DNA from 3 places in the Arthrobacter sp. 147(2020) genome. Region 1 is predicted to be linked to each of the others. Evidence: riboswitches for the same ligand, from Rfam matches in the RefSeq annotation. Region 1 holds a riboswitch; each other region holds the start of a gene.
The links. A riboswitch is a leader RNA that binds a small molecule or an ion and turns the genes downstream of it on or off. The one in region 1 is predicted to bind S-adenosylmethionine.

Region 1 (3,270 bases):
ATCAACTGTTCTTCTTCTCTATAGTGGGCCGGCTCTCTTCCTTGCCGCACGGGGCTTTCTCATCCGACAGGTACTGGACCGACGCACCCCATCTGATCTCGCAGGAATCGGAGCCCTGGTGGTGCTGGCAACGGTGAGCTTCCTCCTTCCCGCCTTCATCGCCGCGATGGGGGCGGTTCTTCCTCTCATCGGCGTAGCAGTTTTCGACGCCGTGGACCGCCGACGCCGAACGCACCAGGCAGTCCGCTGATCACCTGCTCGACGCCCAGGCGCGGACCCGAATCCAGCTTTGCCAGTTGCGAAGTGGTCTGCCAAACAACGAAAACCGGCTCCTGAAATTCGAGGGCGACAGTCGAGTCGCTGGGCAGCGGAGTAGGGAATCCATTCATTAGTTGACATAATGTAGATTATCGGCGCTTTATCAAACGCGGCGGAAGGGGCAGAACGGGCTTGTTAGGATCCGCTGACGATAACCAGTTCGTTACCCTCGGGATCGGCCACACGCCAGCGCCCAGCAGACTCCTCAAGGAGCGTGCCACCGGCGGCGAGGCACGCAGCGAGTCGCGGGTGAACGGCATCCGACGGCACGGCAAGCTCAACATGGATTCGGTTCCGCTGGCGGCGTCGATCAGCGTCTGTCGCGTCAAGTTCCTGAAACACCAGAACCGGATTCAGACGCAAAGGATCGACAATATCGCTGACCCCGTCCCGCGGGTCCGCGACGTATCCGAGCGCGGCGATCCAGAATGCCCGCACCAGAGGTAGATCGGCGGCGTCGAGGAACAGTTGGGCAAAGCGTGGCAGCGCCGGATCAGCAGTTGCCCCGAGCCGGCGTGCAGCGCCCTGGAGTTTCACGGCGAGGTCAGTGAAGTCCACGCCGTCGGGGTTGTCTTCCCACTGGTCCTTGCCGCTGTCCAGGATCACCAGCCCGGGTCTCAGGTCGATCACCAGGGGAAGGCCTGCGGCGTCGGCCAGCGACGCTGCTGCAGCGGCCAGGTCGCGCTGCTGTGGTGGTGAGGTGGTCCGGTAGCACGCCATAGCGCTGAACACCGCTAGCCAATCGGCGGTCCCACTCCCCTCACCCAGCGCTCCGCCGGGTACCAGGTCAACCTCGTTGCCGTCGGGATCGGCGTAACAGACCCCGTACGGCCCTGAGGCTTCGCCGAGACCGGCCTGTCCGACCGCTTCGGCAGGCCGTACGACGTCGAGGTGGATGCGGTTTCTCAGGGGCCGGACCTCGGCCGTGGACTGGATCCGCAGTGCCGGATCGCGCTTTAGCGGATCAGCCAGACCGCCGTCCGCTGCGGGCACGTAGGCGAACGCACGCTGCCAGAAGGTCCGGAGCGCCGACGGGTTCGTTGATTCAAACACGACATTCACGTGCTGCAGCCCTGCAGTGTTCGCGGCCAACCCGAGGTCACGCGCCGCGGCGGACACCGCCCCGGTGTGGTCTGCCGAATCGGCGCGGACCCGCACGCCTGTCGCGCGGACGTCCACCACCTGACCGGGTGAGAGCTCCATGATGCGCCCCGCCAGCGCTGCACCCTCGCTCAGCGATGGCGCGTCGAACCATGCCGTGAAGGCGCCGTCGACCGCACGCCAATCCGTCCCGATCCCAGTCATACCCGGCACTGTACAACCCATTCCCTGCAATCTCCAGAGACGAATGTTTCGTTGGAAGTCGTCCGGATCGAGGGTGTTCTTGATCGGCCAATCATTGTGCGATTAGATCACCATAGTCCTTTTCGGGTATCGCTCCCCGGGACTGAACAACCATCCAGAGCGGCTGAGAGACCTGGCTCGTTGAAGCCGCAGCAACCACCCTTTGGGGCCGGTGCTACTGCCAGGACCGATGGAGATAGCCTTATCCCCCGTTGGTTCCGCCCCCTCGTTTTGGGGTCCGATCCTTCAGCGTGCGCGGATAGGGAAGCTCGATCATGACTGAGAGGATCGGCATGACTTCCCGCCCCAACAGAACCCCACCACGACGTGTCCCAGCGCGTCACTCGCTCCGTCTGACAGCACTGCTGGGGATCGCAGCGCTGGCCCTGGCTGGCTGCGGTTCAGCCGCTGGCCCAGCTACCGGGCAGAACCCTGTGTCCGGCGAACCCGTTGAGGGAGGAACCCTGGTCTACGCCGAGGTGACGCCGATCAACAACTGGCAGACCCAGTCCGCCCGGTTCTATGAGAAATCAAATGTGCTCAACAGCGTGCTGGACCGCCTGACCTATTTCGATGCAGGTACATCCGAACTGGTCCCCTGGATCGCGTCCGAATTCTCCAGCAGCGACGACGCCACCGAGTTCACCTTCACCATTCGACCCGGTGTCACGTTCAGCGACGGCAGCCCGCTCGACGCCGAAGCCGTCAAGCTGAACTTCGATGCCCTCGGTCTGGGCATCGAAGCAGCCCAAATCCAGCCAAACGTGGACTTCGCGGGTTACGAGAAGGCCGAGGTGATCGGCGAAGACCAGGTCCGGGTGACCCTGACCTCTCCCAACGCCAACTTCCTGCGCGCCACCTCATCGGTCACTGCCGGGCTGGTCTCCCCCGCAACACTGAAGTTGGACGCCGCCGGGCAATCAGCCATCGCCGAGATCTCCGGATCGGGACCATTCACCTTCGAATCGGAGCAGCCCGATGAGGAAGTGGTCCTGGCGAAGCGTCCCGACTACGCCTGGGCTCCGGAATCGGCTGAGAACCAGGGGGACCCCTACCTGGACAAGGTGGTCATCAAGTATCTGCCGGAGGTCGCCCACCGGGCGGGCGCGATCCAATCGGGGCAAGTGGATCTGGCACGTGGCCTCCAGCCCCTGGACGAGGGGACCCTCGCGGCATCAGGGAACCAGGTCCTCCCCGCGCAGGGGGTGGACCTGACCGTGAATATGGCGGCGGTCCGGATCGGGAGCGGGAAGCTCGACGACGTGAACGTCCGCCGCGCCCTGCAGATCGGCATCGACCGGCAGTCCCTCAAGGAGACAGTCCTGTCCGACAGCTATGATCTCGCTGCGTCGGTGCTGAACCGTCAGGCACCAGGCTTCACTGACCTGTCCGCTGAACTTGAATACCAGCCTGACAAGGCCAGGCAACTGCTCGACGACGCCGGATGGACAGTCGGGGCGGACGGCATTCGGGAGAAGGACGGCGTGGCGCTGGAAGTCACCGTCACCAGCTCCAACAATTCGGTGGTCATCAAACCCGCGTTCGAGCTGATCGAGCAGCAGTGGCGGGAGATCGGTGTGAAGCTGATCAACCGGGCCGGCGACAACA
Region 2 (3,270 bases), on a different contig from region 1:
TCGGTGAGCAGGGCCTGATCGTGGTGGACCGCACCGGCCCGGCGATGGCCCGGACCGTGTGGGGTGACCCGCAGCGCTACCTCGACTCCTACTGGCGGAAGTTCGCTGCGCAGGGCTGGTTCCTCGCCGGAGACGGCGCGAGGTACGACGACGACGGCGACACCTGGATCCTCGGGCGGGTGGATGACGTGCTCAATGTGTCCGGTCACCGGCTGTCGACTATCGAGATTGAATCGGCCCTGGTGGCCCACCCGTGGGTGGTCGAGGCAGGAGTCTGCCCGGTATCCGACCCGCGGACCGGACACGCCATCGCCGCGTTCGTGGTCCTGTCCCCCTCGGCGGGCACAAATCCCGCTGCCGGGGAGGACGTGGGCCGGGTGCTGCGGGACCACGTAGCAGCCGTGATCGGACCGATCGCGAAACCGGCCGCCGTCGTCGTCGTCGATGATGTCCCCAAGACCCGGTCCGGCAAGATCATGCGGCGGCTCCTGACCCAGCTGTTCGAAAACACTGCACTCGGTGACACCACGTCGCTGCAGAACGAGGGGTGCGTGCCCGGGATTGCGGCGGTCCTCGCCGCCCGCCCGGACAGGTGAGCAACACATCCCACCGGGCGGGTCCAGCGTTTGGCGGTGATACCGCGCCTGTGATCGGGTTAAGACCATGAGCGTTGACCAGGATGAACAGAAGCGGCGCGAGGACCGGCTGGCAATAACCCGGATCGTGCTCCGGCCCACCGGAACGCCCCTCCCCCTGGCGTTCATGGGGCTGGCAGTGGCGACCATCGGAGTCAGCGCACTCCAGTTGGGGATCGTCCCGGCCCGGGAGGAACAGATTATTGCGCTGGGGATCCTGGTGCTCACGGTGCCGCTGCAGCTGTTTTCCTCGGTGATCGGCTTCGGTGCACGCGATCCGATCGCCGGGACGGGCATGGCCATGGTCGCCGGTACCTGGGCGCTGATCGCGGTGGCGATGCTTGTCACCCCGGACGGCGCATCGCTTTCCGCGCTGGGGGTACTCCTGATTACCGCGGCGCTGGCCATGCTGGCGCCGATCCTGGGCGCGAAGGGCAAACTGGTGGCCGCAGCGGTGCTGGCTGGTTCAGCCCTCCGGTTCGCCATCACCGGCGTCGCGCACCTGACCGGCTCGGACGGCTGGGAAACCGCCGCCGGAATCTTTGGTTTCGCCCTCGGCGCGTTGGCGATCTACGCGGCAATTGGCTTCGAGACGGAGGAGGCCGGCGGGCCGTTCCACCTCCCGCTGCTCCGCCGCGGATCGGGCACCAAACCGCTGGCCGACGACATGGGTGAGCAGGTCGAAGGGATTGCCCGGGAGGCGGGCGTGCGCCGCCAACTGTGAGAGCCGCATTCCGCCAAACGCTGCAACGGAGAGCAACAATGTTGGTCCACCGTGATGGTGCTGTCACACTGGTGGAGACCATCCCGAGCGGTTGAGAGATCTGGCTCATTGACACCGCAGCAACCCTGGCCACTGCCTACGGCAGTGACATTAGGGTGCTAATGCCAGGCACGATGGAGGACCAATATGGCTATTGACCTTTCCCAACCCCTGAAGTTTGCGTACTGGGTTCCCAATGTGAGCGGTGGCCTGGTGGTCTCCACCATTGAGCAGCGCACCAGCTGGGACTTCGAGTACAACAAGAAGCTGGCCCGCATCGCGGAGAACGCCGGCTTCGAGTACGCCCTCTCGCAGACCCGGTACGCTGCGAGCTACGGGGCAGACAAGCAGCACGAGGCGACGTCGTTCTCGCTGGCCCTGCTCGGTGCGACCGAGAAGCTGAAGGTAATCGCCGCTGTCCACCCCGGCATGTGGCAGCCCGGCGTCCTCGCGAAGTTCATCATCACCGCTGACCACATTTCCAATGGCCGGGCGGCCGTGAACATTGTGTCGGGCTGGTTGAAAAGCGAGTTCACCGGCTTCGGGCTCCCCTGGCTGGAGCACGACGAAAGGTACGTCCGCACCGAGGAGTTCATCAGGATCCTCCGCGGCCTCTGGACCGAGCAGAACTTTTCCCAGTCCGGAAAGTACTACAACATCACCGATTTCACCCTCAACCCGCCACCGGTTGACGTTCCCGGACGGCCGCATCCGGAGGTCTTCTTCGGCGGGAACTCCACTGCCGCGCAGGCCACCGCTGGCCGGGTGGCCGACTGGTACTTTTCCAACGGCAAGGACCTTGAAGGATTCAAGGAGAACATCGCCGGTGTGCAGGCCTCCGCGGCCGATGCTGGGCGGCACCCACGGTTCGGGCTGAACGGGTTCGTGATTGCCCGCGACACCGAGAAGGAAGCCCGCGAGACCCTCCGGGAGATTGTGGCCAAGGCGCACAAGCCCGCGGTCGAGGGGTTCCGCGACGCCGTCCAGGAAGCCGGAGCCTCCACCAAGGACGGTAAGGGCATGTGGGCGGATTCCTCCTTCGAGGACCTGATCCAGTACAACGACGGTTTCAAGACCCAGCTGATCGGCACCCCCGAGCAGGTTGCCGAGCGGATCGTCGAGTACAAGAAGATCGGCGTGAACCTGATGCTGACCTGTTACCTCCACTTCCAGGAGGAGGTCGAAGCCTTCGGCAAAGACATCCTCCCCATTGTCCGCGAGCTTGAGGCGGACCTCGCCCGTAAAGAGGGCCTGGATTTCATCATCGACGACGTCACTCCCGAGAATATTAAGGCAGGTGTCTAATGGCTGACCGCAGCTTCGGATTCCGTACCCGTGCCCTCCATGCTGGAGGCACCCCCGACTCGGCCCATGGTGCCCGGGCCGTCCCCATCTACCAGACGACTTCCTTCGTGTTCAAGGACACGGCCGACGCCGCCAACCTCTTTGCGCTGCAAAAGTACGGCAACATTTACTCCCGGATCGGTAACCCCACGGTCGCCGCCTTCGAGGAGCGGATCGCGTCCCTGGAGGGAGGCATCGGGGCGGTCGCGACGGCGTCGGGCATGAGCGCTGAATTCATCACCTTCGCCGCCCTGTGCCAGGCGGGCGACCATATCGTCGCCGCTTCTCAGCTGTACGGGGGCACGGTCACCCAACTCGACGTGACCCTGCGCCGGTTCGGTATCGACACCACCTTCGTCCCCGGCACTGATCCCGCCGACTACGCGGCAGCCATCCAGGACAACACGAAAGCGGTCTACGCCGAAGTGATTGCCAACCCGTCGGGCGAAGTGGCCGACATCCAGGGCCTGGCGAAGATTGCCCACGACGCCGGAGTGCCGCTGATCATCGACTCCACCCTGAGCACTC
Region 3 (3,270 bases), on a different contig from region 1:
CGCCGGTGCCCAGATAGGTGTCTTCGTAGAGTTCGAGGGAGAGCAGCAGGCCCAGGTCGGCGGCGTGGTTGCCGAGTTCACGGAGGCGGGTGACAGCCTTCTGCCAGACCTCGGGATCGTTGACCGGGTCCTTGTGACCTTCGACGGTCCAGAACCACAGCTGCTTCTTCTGCTCGGCGGTCAGCGCCTGGTGCAGTCCGAAAGAGACCACTTCGCAGCCCAGCTGCGCGCCGGCCTCGAGGGTGCGGTGGCTGTAGGCGAGGTTGTCTTCCCAATTCTGCTCGTCGATGACGCTGCGGCGGATGGCGGAGATGGCGGGTGCACCCACTCCCACTTCGGTGGCAGCGAGCTTCAGCTCGTCGAGGCGTTCGGTGGACAGGTCCCCGGGCTTGATCCAGGTGTCGAAGAAATCGACGTTGTCGAAGCCGGCGTCGCGCACTTCGGTGAAGACGCTCTTCCAGACCTCTGGGTCCGCGTCCTGCATGGACCCGGAAGAAGTCTCGTGCGGGAACTGAAGCAGGGCGGCCGTGATGGGCCAGGTGTCAGCTGTATAAACCATTAGTCACTCCATTGTGTAATCGTATTTCCTATAGGATTGTCGATCACACGCCGAGAGTCAAGGGTTCCGCATCAGGACGGGAAGTTCTAGGGGTGCTCTGCGCTGTCCAGGATGGACCGCTGCTTGACGCCATTGAGGTGGGCAACCATCGCTGCGCGGGCCGCGGCAGCGTCCCCCGCCGCGAAAGCATCGAGGATGGCGGTGTGCTCAGCGATGGCGTTGTCGGCGTCGGTGACGCCCAGGCCGGCGAAGAACCTGAAGCGCTGCACCTGGCCGCCGAGGGTGCGGTAGGCGTTGAGGATGAAGGGGTTGCCGGTGTGCTCGGCGATCAGACGGTGGAAGTCCTCATCAGCCTTCCAGTATTCGCGGAACTCAGCGTAGGAGGCACCGGTGGGGGCATGACGTAGATCCTCGATGGTCTGCTTCAAGTCGTCGACCAGCTGCGGAGTGCTCCGGGCGCAGGCGAGCTCGGCGTTCACGGGTTCGATCATCAGCCGGGCATCGACCAGCTGTGCCAGCTCGGGCGCGGTGAAGAGCGGCGCCACCTTGTAGCCCTTGAGCGCAACGCGGCGCACCATGCCGGTATGTTCCAGACGGGCCAGCGCCTCGCGGACCGGGGTGGGGGAGACATCCAGGTCACGGGCGATGCCGTCAATGCTGAGGTTCGCCCCTGCTTCCAGCCGGCCGTCGATCAGCCAGGACATGAGCTCCTCGTGGACATGATCGGCGAGCACCTGACGGTTCAGGGTGCGGCGGGGAGCGGCGGCGGACATAGATAAATCCTATAGGAACTACCGATACAGGTCGGCGGGCATGAATTCCTGAAGGTCTCCGGAAGGTCATTTATGACGATCCTTTTCGCTAAATTTTTGACCCGGTGAATTATCTGCTTTAGGTTGAACTCAGAATCAAGAGTTCAACCAATGGCTCCCTGGCCGGTTGAACAGCAACCCTCTCCCGTAGTGGGGTGCTTCAGGTGAAGATTCGGCCGCCGGAACAAGTCCCCGGATGGCAAGTACGGCGTATCCAGGAGTACCCACAAAGGTCTCGGCGATACCGCCCGCAATCTCGAAGCGAGCCAGTATGTAACACCCGAGGAATCCCCACCCGATTGTCGCTGCAGTTTCCGCAGCGCATTCGCCTCCCTTTTCTTTAAGCCGATCCAGCAGGAGCCTCCGGCCGATTTCGCCTGCCCGCTGGACTTTTTCCAATATCCCGTTCAAAGGAAAATCAATGAATTCCCGCAAACTCCTGTCCCTTGCCGTGGTCCCCTTTCTGGCCCTCACCGTCGCCTGCGGTTCGTCGGAAGGCTCCGACTCCGGCACTGAAAGCATCAGCCTCGGCGTCGTCGGAGCCAGTGACCCGGAATGGGGGCTGCTGACCGAAGCCGCGGCGGAGGAGGGCATTGACCTCGAGGTCATCGACTTCGCCGAGTACACCCAGCCCAACCCCGCCCTGAGCGAGGAGGAACTTGACCTCAACCAGTTCCAGCACCTGGTGTACCTGGCCCGCTACAACGTCTCCAGCGGTGAGGAGCTCACCCCGATCGGGTCCACGGCGATCTACCCCCTCGGTCTGTACTCCACCCAGTACGGGTCGGTCGACGAGATCCCCGAAGGCTCCACTGTCGCCGTCCCCAATGACGAGAGCAACCTCGCCCGGGGTCTGCTCGTGCTCCAGTCCGCTGGACTGGTGGTGCTCGACGGCGGTGGCAGCGCCTTCTCGACCATCGACGACATCGACGAGGAGGCCTCCAAGGTCACCGTCACCACCCTCGAAGCCTCGCTGACCCCTACGTCGCTTCCCGACGTCGCCGCTGCGATCATCAACAACGACTTCGTGCAGGACGCGGGGCTGAACTTCGAGGACGCCATCGCGCAGGACGACCCGACGGATCCCGCCGCCGTGGCGTACGTGAACGTGTTCGCCGCCCGCGCCGGTGAGGAGAACAACGAGACCTACCAGAAGCTGGTGAGCATCTACCAGGAGAACCAGGAGGTGCAGGACGCCGTCCAGGAGACCTCAGGTGGGACGGCCGAGTTCCTGGTGGTCACTCCCGAGGAACTGCAGTCGACCCTCGACACCGTTGAGGAAGACACCGCAGCCCAGGGCTGACCAGGCCCGCCAACTCCTGCGGCCGGCCGGCGATCCCGGCTGGCCGCAGGGCTCTTCCGACAAGGAACACCATGCCCCTCATCTCTTTGCAGGACGTCACCAAAAGCTTCCCTCCGGGGCGGCGCGGTGGCGATCCCGTGCGCGCTATCGACAACGTCAGCCTCGACATCGAGGCTGGCGAGATCTACGGGATCATCGGATACTCGGGTGCCGGCAAAAGCACCCTGGTCCGGCTGATCAACGCGCTGGAAAAGGCGACCAGTGGCACGATCATCGTCGACGGACACCAGGTCACCAACGTGCCGGACCGCCAGCTACGCAAGCTGCGCCTCGACATTGGCATGATCTTCCAGCAGTTCAACCTGTTCAACGCCAAAACGGTCTGGAACAACGTGGCCTACCCGCTCCGCGTCGCCGGGAAAAGCCGGGAGGAAATCCAGGCCCGCGTCACTGAGCTCCTCGACTTTGTGGGGTTGGCCGACAAGGCGTCGAACTACCCTGAACAGCTTTCCGGGGGCCAGAAGCAGCGCGTCGGGATTGCCCGGGCGCTGGCCACCTCACCGAAGATCCTCCTGGCCGATGAGGCCACCTCGGCG

Region 2: another riboswitch for S-adenosylmethionine. It lies ahead of sfnG (dimethylsulfone monooxygenase SfnG); the one in region 1 lies ahead of HMI58_RS13370 (ABC transporter substrate-binding protein).
Region 3: another riboswitch for S-adenosylmethionine. It lies ahead of HMI58_RS10480 (MetQ/NlpA family ABC transporter substrate-binding protein); the one in region 1 lies ahead of HMI58_RS13370 (ABC transporter substrate-binding protein).

The regions. Positions count from the first base shown of each region.
Region 1 covers NZ_JABFOM010000022.1:23,578-26,847, forward strand. Annotated here, with positions in the region: gene HMI58_RS13360 (low temperature requirement protein A) at 1-250, shown strand, start outside; gene HMI58_RS13365 (VOC family protein) at 454-1,623, opposite strand; SAM riboswitch class I at 1,771-1,859, shown strand; gene HMI58_RS13370 (ABC transporter substrate-binding protein) at 1,938-3,270, shown strand, end outside.
Region 2 covers NZ_JABFOM010000001.1:95,058-98,327, forward strand. Annotated here, with positions in the region: gene acs (acetate--CoA ligase) at 1-596, shown strand, start outside; gene HMI58_RS00450 (hypothetical protein) at 664-1,359, shown strand; SAM riboswitch class I at 1,435-1,539, shown strand; gene sfnG (dimethylsulfone monooxygenase SfnG) at 1,546-2,703, shown strand; gene HMI58_RS00460 (O-acetylhomoserine aminocarboxypropyltransferase/cysteine synthase family protein) at 2,703-3,270, shown strand, end outside.
Region 3 covers NZ_JABFOM010000013.1:53,234-56,503, reverse strand. Annotated here, with positions in the region: gene HMI58_RS10490 (sugar phosphate isomerase/epimerase family protein) at 1-559, opposite strand, end outside; gene HMI58_RS10485 (GntR family transcriptional regulator) at 646-1,332, opposite strand; SAM riboswitch class IV at 1,466-1,583, shown strand; gene HMI58_RS10480 (MetQ/NlpA family ABC transporter substrate-binding protein) at 1,793-2,674, shown strand; gene HMI58_RS10475 (methionine ABC transporter ATP-binding protein) at 2,746-3,270, shown strand, end outside.